3 regions of the Neobacillus oceani genome follow, and region 2 is predicted to be linked to each of the others. Evidence: a T-box and tRNA genes for the amino acid it is inferred to sense, from the RefSeq annotation. Region 2 holds a T-box; the other regions hold tRNA genes.
What was found. The T-box of region 2 lies ahead of tyrS (tyrosine--tRNA ligase). A T-box ahead of a tRNA ligase gene usually reads a tRNA of that ligase, here a tRNA-Tyr.
Positions count from the first base shown of each region.

Region 1: it encodes a tRNA-Tyr, which carries the amino acid that the T-box ahead of tyrS (tyrosine--tRNA ligase) is inferred to sense. The anticodon was not compared.
Region 3: it encodes a tRNA-Tyr, which carries the amino acid that the T-box ahead of tyrS (tyrosine--tRNA ligase) is inferred to sense. The anticodon was not compared.

Region 1 covers NZ_CP143543.1:178,777-185,486, forward strand. The annotation lists rRNA gene V1499_RS00985 (23S ribosomal RNA) at 1-1,768, shown strand, start outside; rRNA gene rrf (5S ribosomal RNA) at 1,883-1,998, shown strand; tRNA gene V1499_RS00995 (tRNA-Asn) at 2,158-2,232, shown strand; tRNA gene V1499_RS01000 (tRNA-Thr) at 2,256-2,328, shown strand; tRNA gene V1499_RS01005 (tRNA-Glu) at 2,341-2,415, shown strand; tRNA gene V1499_RS01010 (tRNA-Val) at 2,423-2,498, shown strand; tRNA gene V1499_RS01015 (tRNA-Thr) at 2,522-2,597, shown strand; tRNA gene V1499_RS01020 (tRNA-Tyr) at 2,604-2,688, shown strand; tRNA gene V1499_RS01025 (tRNA-Gln) at 2,780-2,851, shown strand; tRNA gene V1499_RS01030 (tRNA-Lys) at 3,006-3,078, shown strand; tRNA gene V1499_RS01035 (tRNA-Gly) at 3,123-3,197, shown strand; tRNA gene V1499_RS01040 (tRNA-Ala) at 3,204-3,279, shown strand; gene rocF (arginase) at 3,941-4,837, shown strand; gene V1499_RS01050 (Spo0E family sporulation regulatory protein-aspartic acid phosphatase) at 4,923-5,087, opposite strand; gene sigW (RNA polymerase sigma factor SigW) at 5,261-5,824, shown strand; gene V1499_RS01060 (zf-HC2 domain-containing protein) at 5,837-6,469, shown strand.
Region 2 covers NZ_CP143543.1:3,237,732-3,244,441, reverse strand. The annotation lists gene V1499_RS16370 (transglycosylase domain-containing protein) at 1-2,499, opposite strand, end outside; T-box leader at 2,643-2,856, shown strand; gene tyrS (tyrosine--tRNA ligase) at 2,903-4,150, shown strand; gene V1499_RS16360 (DUF6954 family protein) at 4,293-4,490, shown strand; gene rpsD (30S ribosomal protein S4) at 4,517-5,119, opposite strand; gene megL (methionine gamma-lyase) at 5,643-6,710, shown strand, end outside.
Region 3 covers NZ_CP143543.1:818,737-825,446, reverse strand. The annotation lists gene V1499_RS04090 (short-chain fatty acid transporter) at 1-1,274, opposite strand, end outside; gene V1499_RS04085 (hypothetical protein) at 1,687-1,872, opposite strand; tRNA gene V1499_RS04080 (tRNA-Leu) at 2,271-2,352, opposite strand; tRNA gene V1499_RS04075 (tRNA-Cys) at 2,381-2,455, opposite strand; tRNA gene V1499_RS04070 (tRNA-Gly) at 2,462-2,536, opposite strand; tRNA gene V1499_RS04065 (tRNA-Gln) at 2,542-2,616, opposite strand; tRNA gene V1499_RS04060 (tRNA-His) at 2,638-2,713, opposite strand; tRNA gene V1499_RS04055 (tRNA-Trp) at 2,729-2,802, opposite strand; tRNA gene V1499_RS04050 (tRNA-Tyr) at 2,810-2,894, opposite strand; tRNA gene V1499_RS04045 (tRNA-Thr) at 2,902-2,977, opposite strand; tRNA gene V1499_RS04040 (tRNA-Phe) at 3,004-3,076, opposite strand; tRNA gene V1499_RS04035 (tRNA-Asp) at 3,082-3,158, opposite strand; tRNA gene V1499_RS04030 (tRNA-Met) at 3,162-3,235, opposite strand; tRNA gene V1499_RS04025 (tRNA-Val) at 3,398-3,473, opposite strand; tRNA gene V1499_RS04020 (tRNA-Glu) at 3,480-3,554, opposite strand; tRNA gene V1499_RS04015 (tRNA-Ser) at 3,571-3,661, opposite strand; tRNA gene V1499_RS04010 (tRNA-Asn) at 3,668-3,742, opposite strand; rRNA gene rrf (5S ribosomal RNA) at 3,759-3,874, opposite strand; rRNA gene V1499_RS04000 (23S ribosomal RNA) at 3,989-6,710, opposite strand, start outside.

The DNA.
Region 1 (6,710 bases), 1.5 Mb from region 2:
CTGCGCCGAAAATGTACCGGGGCTAAACGTATCACCGAAGCTGTGGATTGACATCTTCGATGTCAGTGGTAGGAGAGCGTTCCAAGGGCGTTGAAGCAGGACCGGAAGGACCTGTGGAGCGTTTGGAAGTGAGAATGCCGGTATGAGTAGCGAAAGATGGGTGAGAATCCCATCCACCGAATGCCTAAGGTTTCCTGAGGAAGGCTCGTCCGCTCAGGGTTAGTCGGGACCTAAGCCGAGGCCGAAAGGCGTAGGCGATGGACAACAGGTTGATATTCCTGTACCACCTCTTCATCGTTTGAGCAATGGGGGGACGCAGGAGGATAGGGTAAGCGCACTGTCGGATATGTGCGTCTAAGCAGTTAGGCTGGAAAGCAGGCAAATCCGCTTTCCGTGACGGCTGAGCTGTGACAGCGAGGGAAATTTAGTACCGAAGTTCCTGATTCCACACTGCCAAGAAAAGCCTCTAGCGAGATGGAAGGTGCCCGTACCGCAAACCGACACAGGTAGGCGAGGAGAGAATCCTAAGGTGAGCGAGAGAACTCTCGTTAAGGAACTCGGCAAAATGACCCCGTAACTTCGGGAGAAGGGGTGCTCTTTAGGGTTCATAGCCCTGAAGAGCCGCAGTGAATAGGCCCAGGCGACTGTTTAGCAAAAACACAGGTCTCTGCGAAGCCGCAAGGCGAAGTATAGGGGCTGACGCCTGCCCGGTGCTGGAAGGTTAAGAGGAGGGGTTAGCGCAAGCGAAGCTCTGAATCGAAGCCCCAGTAAACGGCGGCCGTAACTATAACGGTCCTAAGGTAGCGAAATTCCTTGTCGGGTAAGTTCCGACCCGCACGAAAGGCGTAACGATCTGGGCACTGTCTCAACGAGAGACTCGGTGAAATTATAGTACCTGTGAAGATGCAGGTTACCCGCGACAGGACGGAAAGACCCCGTGGAGCTTTACTGCAGCCTGATATTGAATTTTGGTACAGCTTGTACAGGATAGGTAGGAGCCTGTGAAGCCGGAGCGCCAGCTTCGGTGGAGGCGTCGGTGGGATACTACCCTGGCTGTATTGAAATTCTAACCCGCACCCATGATCTGGGTGGGAGACAGTGTCAGGCGGGCAGTTTGACTGGGGCGGTCGCCTCCCAAAATGTAACGGAGGCGCCCAAAGGTTCCCTCAGAATGGTTGGAAATCATTCGCAGAGTGTAAAGGCACAAGGGAGCTTGACTGCGAGACCTACAAGTCGAGCAGGGACGAAAGTCGGGCTTAGTGATCCGGTGGTTCCGCATGGAAGGGCCATCGCTCAACGGATAAAAGCTACCCCGGGGATAACAGGCTTATCTCCCCCAAGAGTCCACATCGACGGGGAGGTTTGGCACCTCGATGTCGGCTCATCGCATCCTGGGGCTGTAGTCGGTCCCAAGGGTTGGGCTGTTCGCCCATTAAAGCGGTACGCGAGCTGGGTTCAGAACGTCGTGAGACAGTTCGGTCCCTATCCGTCGTGGGCGCAGGAAATTTGAGAGGAGCTGTCCTTAGTACGAGAGGACCGGGATGGACGCACCGCTGGTGTACCAGTTGTCTTGCCAAAGGCATCGCTGGGTAGCTATGTGCGGACGGGATAAGTGCTGAAAGCATCTAAGCATGAAGCCCCCCTCAAGATGAGATTTCCCATTCGAAAGAAGTAAGATCCCTGAAAGATGATCAGGTTGATAGGTCAGAGGTGGAAGCACGGCGACGTGTGGAGCTGACTGATACTAATCGATCGAGGACTTAACCAATTAGATTACCATGTTCTTCCGAACTTCTTCTGAAATTATCCAGTTTTGAGGGAATAAAATTTCTTCTTGAAAGAACCACAAAAGACATTATAATAGAATATGTCTAATTCATTGTCTGGCAGTTATGGCGAGAAGGCCACACCCGTTCCCATACCGAACACGGAAGTTAAGCTTCTCAGCGCCGATGGTAGTTGGGGCCTTGCCCCTGTGAGAGTAGGACGCTGCCGGGCTTTGAATATTAGGTTTTTATTATTCCGCAGTAGCTCAGTGGTAGAGACAAGCATTTCTACTATGAATAAGCTGTGAGTTTTATACGCCGAGTCGCTTCTTGCGGAGCTTACTGAGGCGGGGACACAAATGCTATACAAGAGTATGGATATACTAAATATTCCGCAGTAGCTCAGTGGTAGAGCAATCGGCTGTTAACCGATCGGTCGTAGGTTCGAGTCCTACCTGCGGAGCCACTAATTATAAATTTTAGTATAATGCTTCCATAGCTCAGTAGGTAGAGCACTTCCATGGTAAGGAAGAGGTCAGCGGTTCGAGCCCGCTTGGAAGCTTATTTTTATGAAGGCCCCTTGGTCAAGCGGTTAAGACACCGCCCTTTCACGGCGGTAACACGGGTTCGAATCCCGTAGGGGTCACCATTTATTTGGAGGATTAGCTCAGCTGGGAGAGCATCTGCCTTACAAGCAGAGGGTCGGCGGTTCGATCCCGTCATCCTCCACCATTCATTTTAATATCATTCATTATGCCGGTTTAGCTCAATTGGTAGAGCAACTGACTTGTAATCAGTAGGTTGGGGGTTCAAGTCCTCTAGCCGGCACCATTTTTTGGTGGGGTAGCGAAGTGGCTAAACGCGGCGGACTGTAAATCCGCTCCCTCAGGGTTCGGCGGTTCGAATCCGTCCCCCACCACCATTCCCTGAATAGGTCCAAACAAAAAGAGCAATACTATGTATGTTCTTTTTAGGTTGTATGGGGATTCCTATTTTGGTGACCATAGCATTATTGGGCTATAGCCAAGCGGTAAGGCAACGGACTTTGACTCCGTCATTCGTTGGTTCGAATCCAGCTAGCCCAGTATTTTTTTATAACTCGAGCCATTAGCTCAGTTGGTAGAGACGAGCGAAGCTCCGTGAAAAATCTGCGAGTTGTACCCGCCGAGCTGCTACTTGCGGTCCTTACTGAGGCGGGGACACATATGTTAACAAAGATTAGGATAGCTAAATAAACTCGAGCCATTAGCTCAGTTGGTAGAGCATCTGACTTTTAATCAGAGGGTCGAAGGTTCGAGTCCTTCATGGCTCATTTTGTTGTTTAAATGAACCTTTTGTAGTATAGTTTTCATATACGCGGAAGTAGTTCAGTGGTAGAACACCACCTTGCCAAGGTGGGGGTCGCGGGTTCGAACCCCGTCTTCCGCTCCATAAGCCGGGGCCTTAGCTCAGCTGGGAGAGCGCCTGCTTTGCACGCAGGAGGTCAGCGGTTCGATCCCGCTAGGCTCCACCATCACATTTTTTACATAAAGACCTTTTTGCCTTGAATCCAAATTGGATTTAAGGCTTTTTTGTTGTTTTGAAAGCTTTAAACACTCCGACTTATGTTTAGTTGTTAGGGAGGTTAGGGATGCATGAGGAAAGTGCGGGTAAGTAAAGTTAAAGTGCGAAAAGGTTGACGCAAAAATCCGTTTGAGCGACAAAGATTAACGCAAAAGCCGAAAAGGTGTCGCACAAATCCGTTTGAGCGACAAGGATTAACGTAAAAGCTGAAAAGGTGTCGCACAAATCCGTATGAGCGACAAAGATTAATGCAAAAGCCCAAAAGGTGTGCACAAATCAGGATGAGCGACAAAGATTAATGCAAAAGCCGAAAAGGTGTCGCACAAATCAGGATGAGTGACAAAGATTTGCCCAAAAGCTGAAAAGGTGTCGCACAAATCCGGTTGACTGACAAAGATTATAGCAAAAGCCCAAAAGGTATCGCACAAACCGGGAACAGAACAATCAAAACCCGGAACTGGTGTTACTTAATTGACAAGTACAGACTAAATCTAGAAAGCAACGGTTTCTCCCCCTTATAGATTGACACTGTATATATATTCAAAGGTTTGTCGAGTTGAGTCAGTCGAAGGGAAGCGGTTACAATTAGGTATACAAAGGGGGAGTTCACAATGAAAAAGTTGTCCATTATCGGAATGCCAATGGACCTTGGACAGTTGCGAAGAGGAGTGGATATGGGCCCAAGCGCAATACGCTATGCCGAAGTTGTCGAACGGCTGAAAAAATTGTTTGATGAAATAGAGGATTTGGGGGACATTCCTGTCGGCAGGCCTGAAGTTGTTATCGACAAGGAGTCCAAATTAAGGAATCTTGAATTAGTAAAGGAAAAAAATGCTAAGCTTGCCGAGGAAGTAGATAAGGTTGTCCAAAAGGGGTCGTTTCCCCTGGTCCTTGGGGGCGACCACAGCATTGCAATTGGCACATTGGCCGGCATATCTAAACATTATAAAAACCTTGGTGTTATTTGGTATGACGCCCATGGTGATTTAAATACGGCTGAAACGTCCCCATCAGGAAACATTCATGGCATGCCTCTTGCTGTCAGCATCGGAATTGGACATAAAATGCTGACGGAACTGGGCGGCTACTGCCCAAAAGTTAGGCCAGAGAATATTGTCATAATTGGCGCGAGGGCGCTTGATGATGGAGAAAAGGATCTGATTAAGGAAAAAGGCATTAAAGTTTATACAATGCATGAAATTGATCGTATGGGTATGGCGCGTGTAATGAAAGAGACAATTGCCTATCTTAAAACTAGGACAGACGGTGTCCATTTATCCCTTGATTTGGACGGGTTAGATCCTCAGGACGCTCCAGGGGTAGGAACGCCTGTATTCGGTGGAATCACCTACCGGGAAAGCCACCTGGCGATGGAGATGCTGGCCGAAGCAAACTTGATTACTTCAGCTGAATTTGTTGAGGTGAATCCTATTCTTGATGAACGGAACAAAACCGCAAAAGTTGCTGTGGAACTGATGGGATCGCTTTTTGGGGAAAAACTTTTATAAGGCAATATAGTTAGAAACAAGGAAACCAGCGTCCGCTCCGAGGAGAGGCAGCTGGTTTTTTAATGGGAATCATAACTAACTTGATTTATTTTTGGCTGATCAGGAGATGGTATGTGTTTAATAAAGAGTCCAGTTTGGTGCTGGCCTCGATTACGTTTCGGTCTGTTAGGGATGCTTTGGAAGCAAGCTTAACCATTTCTCTCCGGGATGTTTCAATTTCCCTGGCCAGTTCGGAAAGCTGACAATGCATGGGTACCAATTCCTTTCTAAAAGTTACTATTTTTATCTCCGTTCTTTCATAATTTCAAACCTCCGGGAGAGATATATGGTAAGATTTTGTTAAAATTGTTTTTAAATACATGAAACCTTTTTGCAAGCGGTTCGTACTATCGGATAGCCGCAAGTGGAGGCGGAGGTAAAAAATTGGATGCTCTTGTTAAAAAAAGAATAAAACAAATAAAAAAAGGCGATCAGGATGCATTTGCCGAGATAGTCGAGCTGTACAAGGATAAGCTGTACCAGCTTGGATACCGGATGCTCGGAAATAGGCATGAAGCTGAAGAAATCGCCCAGGAAGCCTTTATAAGGGCGTATGTGAATATCAACAGCTACAACCAGGAATATAAATTCTCGACCTGGCTGTACAGAATAGCGACCAATCTCTGCATTGACAGAATCCGCAAGAAAAAACCGGATTATTATTTGGATGCCGAGGTGGCCGGGACGGAGGGTTTGACCCTATATTCCCGTATACCGTCCGATTCCCCCCTTCCCGATAAGGAGGTCGAGATGATGGAACTTCAAGAGGCCATCCAGGGAGAAATTGTAAGGCTGCCCGAAAAATACAGGTCAGTCATTGTCCTGAAATATATTGAAGAGTTATCGTTAAATGAAATAAGCGAAATACTCGATTTGCCCCTTGGAACGGTAAAAACCAGGATTCATCGAGGGCGGGAAGCATTAAGGAAGCAATTACGACATGTATAAGAGGTGAATGATGTGAACTGTCCCGAGGAAATTATTGTATACATGCATGAATATCTTGATGAAGATTTAGATCCCGAGCACGAACAGATATTAAAGGATCATTTAGGCACGTGCACCGCTTGCCAGAATATCTTTCATGAAATGAAGAAAACAATCGCCCTTATCCGCAGCACTGCGAATGTTCATGCACCGGACCATTTTACGCAATCGGTCATGGCTAGACTGCCGAAGGAAAAGAAAAAGGTAGGAGTACAGCGGTGGATGAAGCGGCATCCGATCGTTACGGCGGCGGCAGTCTTTATTTTCCTGATGGCGGGAAGCCTTTTCTCGGCTTGGGATAGCGACCGTGAGTTCTCGACCACCAATGCAGGCCAGGTTGTGATTGAAGACCACACGGTAATTGTTCCAGCGGGAAAGGTAGTCAAAGGGGATTTGGTTGTTAAAAATGGTAACATTAAAATTGAAGGGGAAGTCCAGGGAAATGTTACCGTAATCAATGGGGAGCAGTACATGGCCTCAGCGGGAAATGTGACCGGGAAAATAGAAGAGGTCGATCGAGCCTTTGACTGGATATGGTATCAAATTAAAAGAACGGCAACCGAACTTGTAAGCCTTGATGGCAAAAAGGAGCCTGACGAAAAATAAGCCACATGGGTGGCTTATTTTTGTTGACTGCCCTTGAAGAAAATGCTTTGCATTAGGTCCACACTCCTTCGTCTTGAATGATTTTATGGTATAATGAGAAAGTTACAAAACAAATCATATTGGTTTATTTTTGTTAATTGAAGCTGGCGCTACGTGATCCGGATTCATCAAGCAATCCGGCTACCAATTTATATAAAAGAGCCCGTTTTTCGGTTCTTTCCCTATTACACGACCGGAGGAA
Region 2 (6,710 bases):
GGGAATTTTCCCGTTTTCGGGCAGCCTGGCATTGGGAACAATGACATTGGACCACCTTTGCAGCTTTGGTATGAGCGCAGCGGCATCCTTGAAATTTGTACCCGCAAGGCTTGAAGCATAATCAGGATTCAAAATCAGGCCTGATTTTGCAAAATCGCCAGGAGTCGAATTGTCCGCCAGGTAATTGCGGTCCCCAATCCTTACATATTTTCCTGATCCGAAACTGTTATCCACCTCGGTCGGAACGTATTTTATGTTAAATAAATCCGTTTCCACAAGCCCTGCTTTTATACACGTTTCCGATGGGAGCATGCCTGAAATCGCACAGAAAGTTTTTGACACTATCCCGCCTGGCATTTTGAATTGGCTCTTTGGCGCGATCACCGACGGCTGAACATCGTAAGCGGCATTAAGAAGCGAGGCCCAAAGATAATTCGTCCGCTGGCTGTACGTTAGGTTGCCTTTCGCCTGAAGCGACTTCGGCGTATCATAGCCTGTCCAGATTCCGAATGTCACATTCGGGTTGGAGCCAACGATCCAGGAGTCATGGTAGTCGACACCTGTTCCTGTTTTACCCGCCCAATCAGTTTTGAATTTCAGTTTTCCAGGGATTGAGGCGGCAGTTCCGTATTTGAACACATCGCGCATAATGTCAACGGTCAAATACGCAGTCTGCGGGGTGAATACCGTTACAGGCTTTGTTTTATGCTCGTACACTATTTTTCCATTCTTGTCGGTTATTTTTTCGATCATGTAAGCATCGATGAATTTTCCGCCATTGGCAAAAGTGGTAAAAGCATTCGTATTTTCTTCAACGGTAACTCCGTTCGCCATGGAACCGAGCACGGTCGACGGGTTTACAAAATCGTCTTTGAGAAGGGTAGTGAATCCCATTTTTTCAAGATATTGAGCGGGGCGGTGTTTTAGGATGTCTGTGTACAGCTTGACCGCAGGCACATTATACGATTTTGCAAGTGCGTACCTGGCAGTAGCAAGGCCGCTGTACCCGCCTCCGTAGTTTTTCGGCCAAACCTTGTCCGGTTCACTCGGGTCAAGGCGTAAAGGCACATCCGGGAGAATTGTTCCCGGTGAAGCCTTACCGAGCTCAAATGCGGGCGCATAGCCAAGCAGGGGCTTCATCGTCGAACCGTTTTGGCGGATTGCCCGTGTCGCGTGGTTCAACTCCTGTTTCTTGAAATCCCTTCCGCCGACGAAGCTAAGAATTTTCCCGGTTTTGTTCTCAATCAGGATGGCGCCAACTTCCACTGGTTCCATTACCGTTACCTTTTCCTTAGTATCCGGGTCTTCCTTCACCTGCGGTTTATCTGGCCCGAAGTTCGGGTATTTGTTTTTCGTTGCTTCCATCGCATCGTACATTTTTTTGTCAATGGTTGTATGAATGCTGTAGCCGTTCTGCTTTAAATCTCGTTGGGCAAGCATATAGTACTTATTGTAAAGCTCATTATTTTCGGCTAATTCCTTTTTAGAAATGCCCGCTTTTTCGGCGAGTATTTTTGCCAGGATGTCAACAGCCCTCTGTTCCGCTTCGACCATTACCCATGGATATTTTTCCAGCGGGTCTGCCGATGGTTTCGCGAAATCCTTCGTCACATCATACGCAAGGGCGTCCTTGTATTGTTGCTCGGTAATAAACCCGCCATTATACATCCTTTTCAGAACAACCTTCATACGGTTCAGCCCGGGCTCAAGGTTCTTCTTAATTTGCTTATCCCTTGTAAAAGGGGTGTAGCCGAATGGGCTTTGCGGAAGCCCGGCAATGTAGGCGGATTGCGGAAGGTTCAGAACCTTCGCGTCGACGCCGAAAATCCCTTTTGCGGCCGATTGGACCCCGGCAATGTTCCGGCCTGATGCATTCCTCCCAAAGGTCGCCATGTTCAGGTAGGCTTCAAGGATTTCTTCTTTTTCAAAAAAGCGTTCGAGCCGGAGGGCAAGCAGGATTTCCTTTGCCTTCCGTTCAAATGAGACTTCGTTCGTTAAGATCTGGTTTTTAATCAGCTGCTGGGTTAGCGTACTGCCGCCCGTCTGATTAGCGGAATTCGTTACTTCCTGGAGCACAGCTCTCATAATCGCTTTCGGGACGACTCCATCATGCTCGTAAAAATATTGGTCCTCCGTCGCGATAATAGCGTTGACCAGGTCCTTTGAGACATCCGAAAGCTTGACAATATCCCGATCAAGGTCACTTCGAAGTTTTCCGAGGTATACATCATCGGCAAAATACACATCCGACGTTTCGGTATAATTGTAGATGTCTTTTTTCATGCTCTCGAAACTTCGAATCGGTTCGTCCTTGACGAGGGAGGCGAAATATCCCGCTCCCGCACCGGCGGCGAATACCCCGCCGGCGATGCCGATTATCAGGAACAGAAGAAAAAGGTTCCAGACGACGCCGTAAGCAATCCTAGCGCGTTTAACAGTTGTTTTATTTGTGAGCATCGACTTAGCTTTTCTAAACGATTGCCGCTTATTATCATTCATAGAATCCCTCCAAAATCACATACATTATAGCATAAAACAAACGAGGAATATGCCATGCTTGGAATAATCGAAAAATTGGAAGGACCATTTGACAATACAGGCGGCGCTATGGTAAAAACAGTACTATAGCTTTCGTTTATAATGAAAAGGCTGTGAAAGGATTTAGTAGTTTTTCCATCCCTGGCTCTTAGAGAGCTGCCGGCAGGTGAAAGGCAGCCCACATGGAAAAATGAATTACACCCCGGAGCTTTTGCCGATGCCTATTAGGCGTCAGGCGACGGACATGGTCCGTTATCCTTGAGGTGGGGGAATTTTTCCCCAAGCCGGGTGGTACCGCGCGATATTAGCGTCCCTGCATTTAATGCAGGGGCGTTTTTATTTTGAAAAAACAGGAGGAAGAATGATGAATTTATTGGAGGATTTGCAGTGGAGGGGCATCATTTACCAGCAGACAGATGAGGAAGGGCTAAGGGAGACCCTTGGCAGCGAGCAAATATCCTTGTACTGCGGAATGGACCCAACTGGAGATAGCATGCACATCGGGCACCTTATGCCATTTTTGACGCTGAGGAGATTCCAGCAGGCAGGCCATCGCCCGATTGTCCTTGTCGGCGGGGCAACAGGCCTAATCGGCGATCCGAAGCCAAACACAGAAAGGACGCTTCAAAGCATCGAAACGGTCCAGCATAACGTTGAGTGTTTGACGGAGCAGCTCAAAGCCATTTTCGATTTTGAAGGCGAAAATGGCGCCGTCATGGTCAATAACTACGAATGGACAAAATCGCTGGATGTTATCACATTCTTGCGGGATTACGGGAAGCATATCGGCATCAATTACTTGCTTTCCAAGGACACCATCGCGAGCCGGCTGGAATCCGGCATATCCTTTACGGAATTTACTTACACAATCCTCCAGGGGATGGACTTTAAGCACTTGTATGAAAACCATCATTGCAGGCTGCAAATTGGCGGCAGCGACCAATGGGGCAATATTACAACGGGGCTTGAATTGATTCGGAAAATGGTTCCGGACGCGAAAGCATTTGGGCTGACGATTCCGCTTGTGACGAAGGCGGATGGCACTAAGTTTGGGAAGACCGAGGGCGGATCGGTCTGGCTTGACCCTGAAAAGACAACGCCTTATGAGTTTTACCAGTTCTGGATCAATACAGCGGATGCGGATGTCGTAAAATATCTGAAATATTTCACTTTCCTATCACACGGAGAAATTGAGGAGCTTGAAAAATCGGTCCAGGAAGAGCCGCATCTCCGCAAGGCGCAAAAGACTCTTGCTGAAGAGATGACCCGCCTCATTCACGGGCAGGAGTCGCTAGATCAGGCAATACGGATTTCTGCCGCATTGTTCAGCGGCGATGTAAGGAACCTGAACGCTTCGGAAATCGAGCAAGGTTTCAAGGATGTCCCTTCCTATAAATTCGCGGGTGAAGAGAACCTTGTCGACCTGCTAGTGGCGGCGAAAATTTCGCCATCGAAGCGGCAGGCGCGCGAAGATATCACAACCGGGGCGGTTTCGCTTAATGGTGAAAAAGTTACTGATTCCGCCTATGTGCTGGCTGAAACCGATAGGATCGATGGCCGATTCACGATTATAAGGAGAGGGAAAAAGAAGTACTTCCTGATTCACTATTAAGTTCGAAACAGCCGCAACGCTCATGCCTGCGGCTGTTTTAATTAACCCTTTAGGAAACAGCAGAATATTAATAACGGTATTGCCAAAACCGGAACCTTTCCTTCTTTCGGCCCTATAATGGAAAGAAGGGGAGGGTTGGCGAATGAAGAAGTGGGTTTGGAATCTTATTTTTCTTATCCTTTTTGCCATTGTAACCTTTTTTGGCGTGGGGCCATTGCTGCTGGCTGACGGGGTTTGGATTGAGAGGGTTTTGCCCGCGATTATCGTCCTCGCTGTCTATATTTATTTAAGCTATCTGTATCGGAAAATTGTTTTGGACAAGAAAAAACCCCGGTCCTGAGAGGAACGGGGTTTTTTAAAGGCCAATTAACGGCTGTAGAATTCGACGATAAGAGTTTCGTTGATTTCGGCTGGAAGCTCGGAACGCTCAGGAACACGTGTGAATGTGCCTTCAAGCTTGTCAGCATCGAAAGTCAAGTAGTCAGGAACAAAGTTGTTCACAGACAAAGATTCTTTTACAACATCAAGGTTGCGGGACTTTTCGCGAAGGCTGATTGTTTGGCCTGGCGCTACGCGGTATGACGGAATGTCAACGCGGGATCCATCAACAAGGATGTGGCCGTGGTTTACCAGCTGGCGGGCAGCGCGGCGTGTGCGCGCAAGGCCTAAACGGTAAACAACGTTGTCAAGGCGTGATTCAAGAAGAGCCATGAAGTTTTCGCCGTGAACGCCAGCCATTTTTCCGGCTCTGTCAAACAAAGTGCGGAATTGGCGCTCGTTCACTCCGTACATATGACGAAGCTTTTGTTTTTCCTGAAGCTGCAATCCGTATTCGGAAAGCTTCTTGCGTTGGTTAGGACCATGTTGTCCTGGTGCGTATGGACGCTTTTCTAATTCTTTTCCTGTACCAGTCAGGGAAATTCCAAGACGGCGGGAAATTTTCCAGCTTGGGCCGGTGTATCGAGCCATGAAAGACTCCTCCTTGTGTTTTTATTTTGGTAAAATAAAAACCGTATGAATCATCAATATGGGCCATTTTGTTTTCATGCACCCTCGCCCCAGCAGCATAGGGTTACAAGATGCACCATCACATTTGTATATCGTGTTGTCTAGCTTCAGCGACTGAAACGGTCACTTGCGCTTTTCTTGTTGTCTAGCTCCAGCGACCAGCGTCTAGTGTACTTCGGTCTCCTCCTTACGATAAGTCAACATCGATTCACTACGTTCATCGTGTTTCCTTTATCTCGTTCGGAGCCCTCCAGTCCATACGCCGCTAAACGGTCACTTGCGCTTTTCTAGTGTGAGGAACAAAATGAGAGCCATAATGGGTTCACATAGGCTGCACTATTTTACACAAAGAGTATTATATAATTTTTCTCTATGATAAGTCAAGGCTAACATTTGTACGCAAACTTTTGCTTCCATATTTCCTCTCTTTCACATATTCTGTAGATAGGTAGTTTGTAAGCGTTTACATAAGGAGGAGTCATTTATGGCGGAAAAAGACCTTCACTTGGAAACACGGATGATCCATTCGGGCTATTCGCCCAAAGAGCACAAAGGAAGCCTGGTACCACCCCTTTTTCAAACGTCTACGTTTGTATTCGATAACGCGGCGCAGGGTGGAAGACGGTTTGCAGGGGAAGAGGATGGCTATATTTATACGCGTCTTGGAAACCCGACTATTAAGGCGCTTGAAGATCGGATTGCCGAGCTGGAAGGCGGAGAGGCTGCCCTGGCTTTTTCTTCAGGGATGGCGGCCGTGTCTGCGATTCTGTTCACACTTGCAAAATCAGGCGGCCACATTCTTTGTTCACAGGGAGTTTATGGCTGTACGTACGGCCTGTTGAAGTTAATGGAAGAAAACTTCGGAATTGCCCACAGCTTTTCACCCATGGAGACACCGGAACAGGTAAAAGAAAGCATCAGGGATACGACGTGTTGTGTTTTTATTGAAACGCCGATCAATCCGACAATGAAACTGGTTGATTTGAAAATGGTAGCGGATATCGCAAAAGAAAAGGGCATTCCGGTCGTTGTCGATAATACGTTTTCGTCTCCTTATCTTCAAAATCCTCTCGCCCTTGGCTGTGATGTTTCACTCCACAGCGCAACGAAATATATCTGTGGGCACGGGGATGTTATCGCCGGAGTCGCCGCCGGCAAGGCGGAGTTTATGAATAAAGTGGCAATGTCTGCGCAAAAGGATATTGGCGGGGTCATTTCTCCATTCGATGCCTGGCTTTTATTGAGGGGAATTAAAACATTGGCTGTCAGGATGGACCGCCACTGTGAAAACGCCAAACAAATTTTTTCCTATTTAAATGAGCATCCGAAAGTATCGTCCATACACTACCCCGGCGACCCCGCCCATCCTGATTTCCACATTTGCGAAAAGCAAATGAAGAAGCCCGGCGGACTCATTTCCTTTACTGTGGAGGGCACGAAGGAAACCGCCCAGGCATTCATGGACGAACTCCGGTTAATTCAGATAGCGGTAAGCCTTGGGGATGCGGAAACGCTCGTCCAGCATCCCGCGACAATGACCCACTCTGGCGTC
Region 3 (6,710 bases), 2.2 Mb from region 2:
AACATAAAGAACGGGTTAACCATGTTAGGGAGTGCTTCTGTCGCATTATATACTTGCACGATCCAAGCCATGCTAACATTTAACTCTTTCGCAGCCTCGAGCAAGTACGGTGCTTCAACAATCCATTTTCCCCCACCTGAAGGTAGAAAGAGCCCTAGAACAGCTGAATAGATCCCTGCAATGACTGGGAAAGTATTTTCAGTCGAAATGGAAAGAAAGAAGTCTACTAATACATCGTTAAGTCCTGAATTCATTAAAATTCCGAAAATCCCTGCATATAATGGAAACTGTATAAGTACTCCACTAATAGCAGGTACTGAGTTAGATACTGAATTCAAAAAGTTCCTCGGTGTCCAGTGCAAAAGCAACCCAAACATTAAAAGTATGAAGTTATAATTATTGAGATTTAGTGCTGCGATTGGACCTACATCAGCCATTATGTATCCAATATAAAGAAAACCTAGAGTAACTAATAAGATCGTTAATATTGGGCTATATTCCAACCATTCTCCTGGTCTATCACCCTTCTTTTTTTCAAGAGATTCTATCCGGCTATAATCAAGACCAGCCATTTCCGCAGTCTTTGCCTTGTCCTTATTTGGTGCGGACACATATGCAAGCCAAACGGATAAAACAATTAGAACAACAATCATGACTAAGTTCTGCCAAGTGAAAATCGTTTCCGACATTGCAATCGTACCACTAATTTCATACAATTCAGGAGGAATGGAAGATTTCGTTGCCATTAATAATGCTGCTGATGAAGAAAGCCCTAATGCCCAAATACTTCCAAGACCTAAGAACCCTGCTGCTGCCATGGCTCGATAATCGACACCCTTGACTCGATTACTGATTTCTTTAATCAGGATACCACTAAACACTAAGCTAAATCCCCAACTAATTAATGATGTAACTAAGGCAAAGAATGCTACAAAAGCTACAGCTACTTTCGGTGATTTAGGAATTGTCGCCATCTTAGCAATGAGCTTATGAACAGGTTTTGAAGAAGCCACTACGTAGCCTGTAATAATAATAAAAGCCATTTGCATTGTAAAAGGAATCAAATCCCAATAGTGTTTTCCAAAATCGACCCCCACCTCGACAGGAGTCCTTCCCATTAATAAAGCAATTATTGCAACGATCACAACTGCAACTGCAGCAAAAATATACGCATCTGGAAACCACTTCTCACTCCAATTTGCTAAAGAAATACCCATACGTTCCAGTCTGCCTGATTGTTCCCCCTGTTTTGCGATTTTCTTCTCTTTTTCCAACAAGCACACACCTTTCTAATTATTTTCCAATTAAAATAATTTTAGAGTATGGAATTGTGTTCTTAATAATTGGAATATTAAAAAATCATTACTTCCATCTTACAATACAACTACTTAAAGTCAATTAGAAAAACTCGAGTCTTGTAAAAAAGTGTCGTAAAAATTGTCACCTTCTATCTAGTTTTAGTATGTCCCGAAAAAAATAGGTATGACATCCATATCTCGTGCAATTTTTGGGTTATGACACCAAATAAAAAGTCCAAAAATATTGCTTCGATTGGTATCGTTATAAAAAAATATATAAAAACGCTCAAGAACACTGATACACCAATGTTCTTGAGCTATATTACGGATATTACTTAACTAAAGCATTCAAAAATGATGGTGGGGTCGAACCGATACTCCTCACGGATCACGGGTTTTGAGTCGTGCCGATATGTATATACATTAAAAAGTCCGTTGAAACGGTGTCTACATCACGAGAAGCAATCCGAATGAGAACGGCTACGTTTCGGGAAAGTACCCTATAATAGCTAAGTATATCGACCGATGCAATATAATAAAAGTAATGTCCGGTAAACCTCGATAACCTGGACATTAACAACGCCCGCCACATTAGCCACGTATAACTTCCGCATCCTGCTCGATGTGCATTTTGCTACGTCAGCTTGTCCACTTAATGCACACTGCCAGTTACCTCGTATGTATAGGCGGCCACCTTAACGAGCGTAAATTCGAATTTCGCACTCCTTAACCCAAAGTTCTAACGGATTCCCTCAAAATCCAGATAATCGGAGCGCAGGCTGCAACAGTGCTTCGACATGTCCTCCGTCATAGATAGTTCGTTCTGGCGTCTAGTACAGGCCATAATGACGTCCCCATTACAGTGTTATTCGTTTCCACCGCGTACGATTTTAATTGCTGGATCGTTCCGCATAAACGAAAAAACGCCGTTCTACATCTTGTGTAGAACAGCGTCATTTCAACGTTTTCAGATACCGGTGGCCGGGGTCGAACCGGCACTCCTTTCGGAACACGATTTTGAGTCGTGCGCGTCTGCCAATTCCGCCACACCGGCATAATAAAATGAATTGGACTTTGTATGATGGAGGCGGCAACCGGATTCGAACCGGTGAATAAAGGTTTTGCAGACCTTTGCCTTACCACTTGGCTATGCCGCCGAATAATGGAGCGGAAGACGGGATTCGAACCCGCGACCCCCACCTTGGCAAGGTGGTGTTCTACCACTGAACTACTTCCGCATAAATGGCTGGGCTAGCAGGATTCGAACCTACGAGTGACGGAGTCAAAGTCCGTTGCCTTACCGCTTGGCTATAGCCCAATATCAATATTTAAACATAAATGGGGCGATCGAGGGGAATCGAACCCCCGAGTGCCAGAGCCACAATCTGGTGCGTTAACCACTTCGCCACGACCGCCATTATTGGGAAAATTGGCAGGGGTAGTAGGAATCGAACCCACACCAAAGGTTTTGGAGACCTTCGTTCTACCTTTAAACTATACCCCTGTATAAATGGTGGTGGGGGACGGATTCGAACCGCCGAACCCTGAGGGAGCGGATTTACAGTCCGCCGCGTTTAGCCACTTCGCTACCCCACCGAAAAAATGGTGCCGGCTAGAGGACTTGAACCCCCAACCTACTGATTACAAGTCAGTTGCTCTACCAATTGAGCTAAACCGGCATAGTGAATATAAATTAAATTAAATATGGCTCAGGACGGAATCGAACCGCCGACACAAGGATTTTCAGTCCTTTGCTCTACCGACTGAGCTACTGAGCCATAAATGGCGGTCTGGACGGGACTCGAACCCGCGACCTCCTGCGTGACAGGCAGGCATTCTAACCAACTGAACTACCAGACCAAATTGCGGGGGCAGGATTTGAACCTGCGACCTTCGGGTTATGAGCCCGACGAGCTACCGGACTGCTCCACCCCGCGACGATAAAAAAATATTACATTTTTGTCATGCTCATTGGGAGCATTGACTGTCCCCATCTCAGTAGGCTAACTCAAGAAGCAGCTCGATGGGTACAACTCGCAGTTTAATCAGTGAGGCAACGCTCGTTGCTCCACCCCGCGACAATAAAAAATATAAACCTATGGTGGAGGATGACGGGATCGAACCGCCGACCCTCTGCTTGTAAGGCAGATGCTCTCCCAGCTGAGCTAATCCTCCAATGTATGGTGACCCCTACGGGATTCGAACCCGTGTTACCGCCGTGAAAGGGCGGTGTCTTAACCGCTTGACCAAGGGGCCAGTATTAAAATATATATGGCGGAGAGCAAGGGATTTGAACCCTTGATACGCGGTTAGCGTATACACGATTTCCAATCGTGCTCCTTCGGCCACTCGGACAGCTCTCCATTTGTTGGCTCCGCAGGTAGGACTCGAACCTACGACCGATCGGTTAACAGCCGATTGCTCTACCACTGAGCTACTGCGGAATAGTATTTAATCAAAGCCCGGCAGCGTCCTACTCTCACAGGGGCAAGGCCCCAACTACCATCGGCGCTGAGAAGCTTAACTTCCGTGTTCGGTATGGGAACGGGTGTGGCCTTCTCGCCATAACTGCCAGACATTGAATCAGACATACTTTATTATAATACCTTTTCAGGTTTTTTCAAGTGGAAATTTCATTCCCTCAAAACTGGATAATTTTCAGAAGAAGTTCGGAAGAACGAGCAATCTATTTGGTTAAGTCCTCGATCGATTAGTATCAGTCAGCTCCACACGTCGCCGTGCTTCCACCTCTGACCTATCAACCTGATCATCTTTCAGGGATCTTACTTCTTACGAATGGGAAATCTCATCTTGAGGGGGGCTTCATGCTTAGATGCTTTCAGCACTTATCCCGTCCGCACATAGCTACCCAGCGATGCCTTTGGCAAGACAACTGGTACACCAGCGGTGCGTCCATCCCGGTCCTCTCGTACTAAGGACAGCTCCTCTCAAATTTCCTGCGCCCACGACGGATAGGGACCGAACTGTCTCACGACGTTCTGAACCCAGCTCGCGTACCGCTTTAATGGGCGAACAGCCCAACCCTTGGGACCGACTACAGCCCCAGGATGCGATGAGCCGACATCGAGGTGCCAAACCTCCCCGTCGATGTGGACTCTTGGGGGAGATAAGCCTGTTATCCCCGGGGTAGCTTTTATCCGTTGAGCGATGGCCCTTCCATGCGGAACCACCGGATCACTAAGCCCGACTTTCGTCCCTGCTCGACTTGTAGGTCTCGCAGTCAAGCTCCCTTGTGCCTTTACACTCTGCGAATGATTTCCAACCATTCTGAGGGAACCTTTGGGCGCCTCCGTTACATTTTGGGAGGCGACCGCCCCAGTCAAACTGCCCGCCTGACACTGTCTCCCACCCAGATCATGGGTGCGGGTTAGAATTTCAATACAGCCAGGGTAGTATCCCACCGACGCCTCCACCGAAGCTGGCGCTCCGGCTTCACAGGCTCCTACCTATCCTGTACAAGCTGTACCAAAATTCAATATCAGGCTGCAGTAAAGCTCCACGGGGTCTTTCCGTCCTGTCGCGGGTAACCTGCATCTTCACAGGTACTATAATTTCACCGAGTCTCTCGTTGAGACAGTGCCCAGATCGTTACGCCTTTCGTGCGGGTCGGAACTTACCCGACAAGGAATTTCGCTACCTTAGGACCGTTATAGTTACGGCCGCCGTTTACTGGGGCTTCGATTCAGAGCTTCGCTTGCGCTAACCCCTCCTCTTAACCTTCCAGCACCGGGCAGGCGTCAGCCCCTATACTTCGCCTTGCGGCTTCGCAGAGACCTGTGTTTTTGCTAAACAGTCGCCTGGGCCTATTCACTGCGGCTCTTCAGGGCTATGAACCCTAAAGAGCACCCCTTCTCCCGAAGTTACGGGGTCATTTTGCCGAGTTCCTTAACGAGAGTTCTCTCGCTCACCTTAGGATTCTCTCCTCGCCTACCTGTGTCGGTTTGCGGTACGGGCACCTTCCATCTCGCTAGAGGCTTTTCTTGGCAGTGTGGAATCAGGAACTTCGGTACTAAATTTCCCTCGCTGTCACAGCTCAGCCGTCACGGAAAGCGGATTTGCCTGCTTTCCAGCCTAACTGCTTAGACGCACATATCCGACAGTGCGCTTACCCTATCCTCCTGCGTCCCCCCATTGCTCAAACGATGAAGAGGTGGTACAGGAATATCAACCTGTTGTCCATCGCCTACGCCTTTCGGCCTCGGCTTAGGTCCCGACTAACCCTGAGCGGACGAGCCTTCCTCAGGAAACCTTAGGCATTCGGTGGATGGGATTCTCACCCATCTTTCGCTACTCATACCGGCATTCTCACTTCCAAGCGCTCCACAGGTCCTTCCGGTCCTGCTTCAACGCCCTTGGAACGCTCTCCTACCACTGACATCGAAGATGTCAATCCACAGCTTCGGTGATACGTTTAGCCCCGGTACATTTTCGGCGCAGAGTCACTCGACCAGTGAGCTATTACGCACTCTTTAAATGGTGGCTGCTTCTAAGCCAACATCCTGGTTGTCTAAGCAACTCCACATCCTTTTCCACTTAACGTATACTTTGGGACCTTAGCTGGTGGTCTGGGCTGTTTCCCTCTTGACTACGGATCTTATCACTCGCAGTCTGACTCCCACGGATAAGTCTTTGGCATTCGGAGTTTGTCTGAATTCGGTAACCCGATGGGGGCCCCTAGTCCAAACAGTGCTCTACCTCCAAGACTCTCACTACGTGAGGCTAGCCCTAAAGCTATTTCGGAGAGAACCAGCTATCTCCAGGTTCGATTGGAATTTCACCGCTACCCACACCTCATCCCCGCACTTTTCAACGTACGTGGGTTCGGTCCTCCATCCAGTGTTACCTGGACTTCAACCTGGACATGGGTAGATCACCTGGTTTCGGGTCTACGGCCACATACTCATTCGCCCTATTCAGACTCGCTTTCGCTGCGGCTCCGCCTCTTCGGCTTAACCTTGCATGGGACCGTAACTCGCCGGTTCATTCTACAAAAGGCACGCCATCACCCATGAACGGGCTCTGACTACTTGTAGGCACACGGTTTCAGGATCTCTTTCACTCCCCTTCCGGGGTGCTTTTCACCTTTCCCTCACGGTACTGGTTCACTATCGGTCACTAGGGAGTATTTAGCCTTGGGAGATGGTCCTCCCGGATTCCGACCGGATTTCACGTGTCCGGCCGTACTCAGGATCCACTCAGGAGGGAACGAAGTTTCAGCTACAGGGCTTTTACCTTCTCCGGCAGGCCTTTCCAGGCCTCTTCGCCTACCCCGTTCCTTTGTAACTCCATGTAGAGTGTCCTACAACCCCGGAAGGCAAGCCTTCCGGTTTGGGCTATGTCCCGTTTCGCTCGCCGCTACTTGGGGAATCGCGTTTGCTTTCTCTTCCTCCG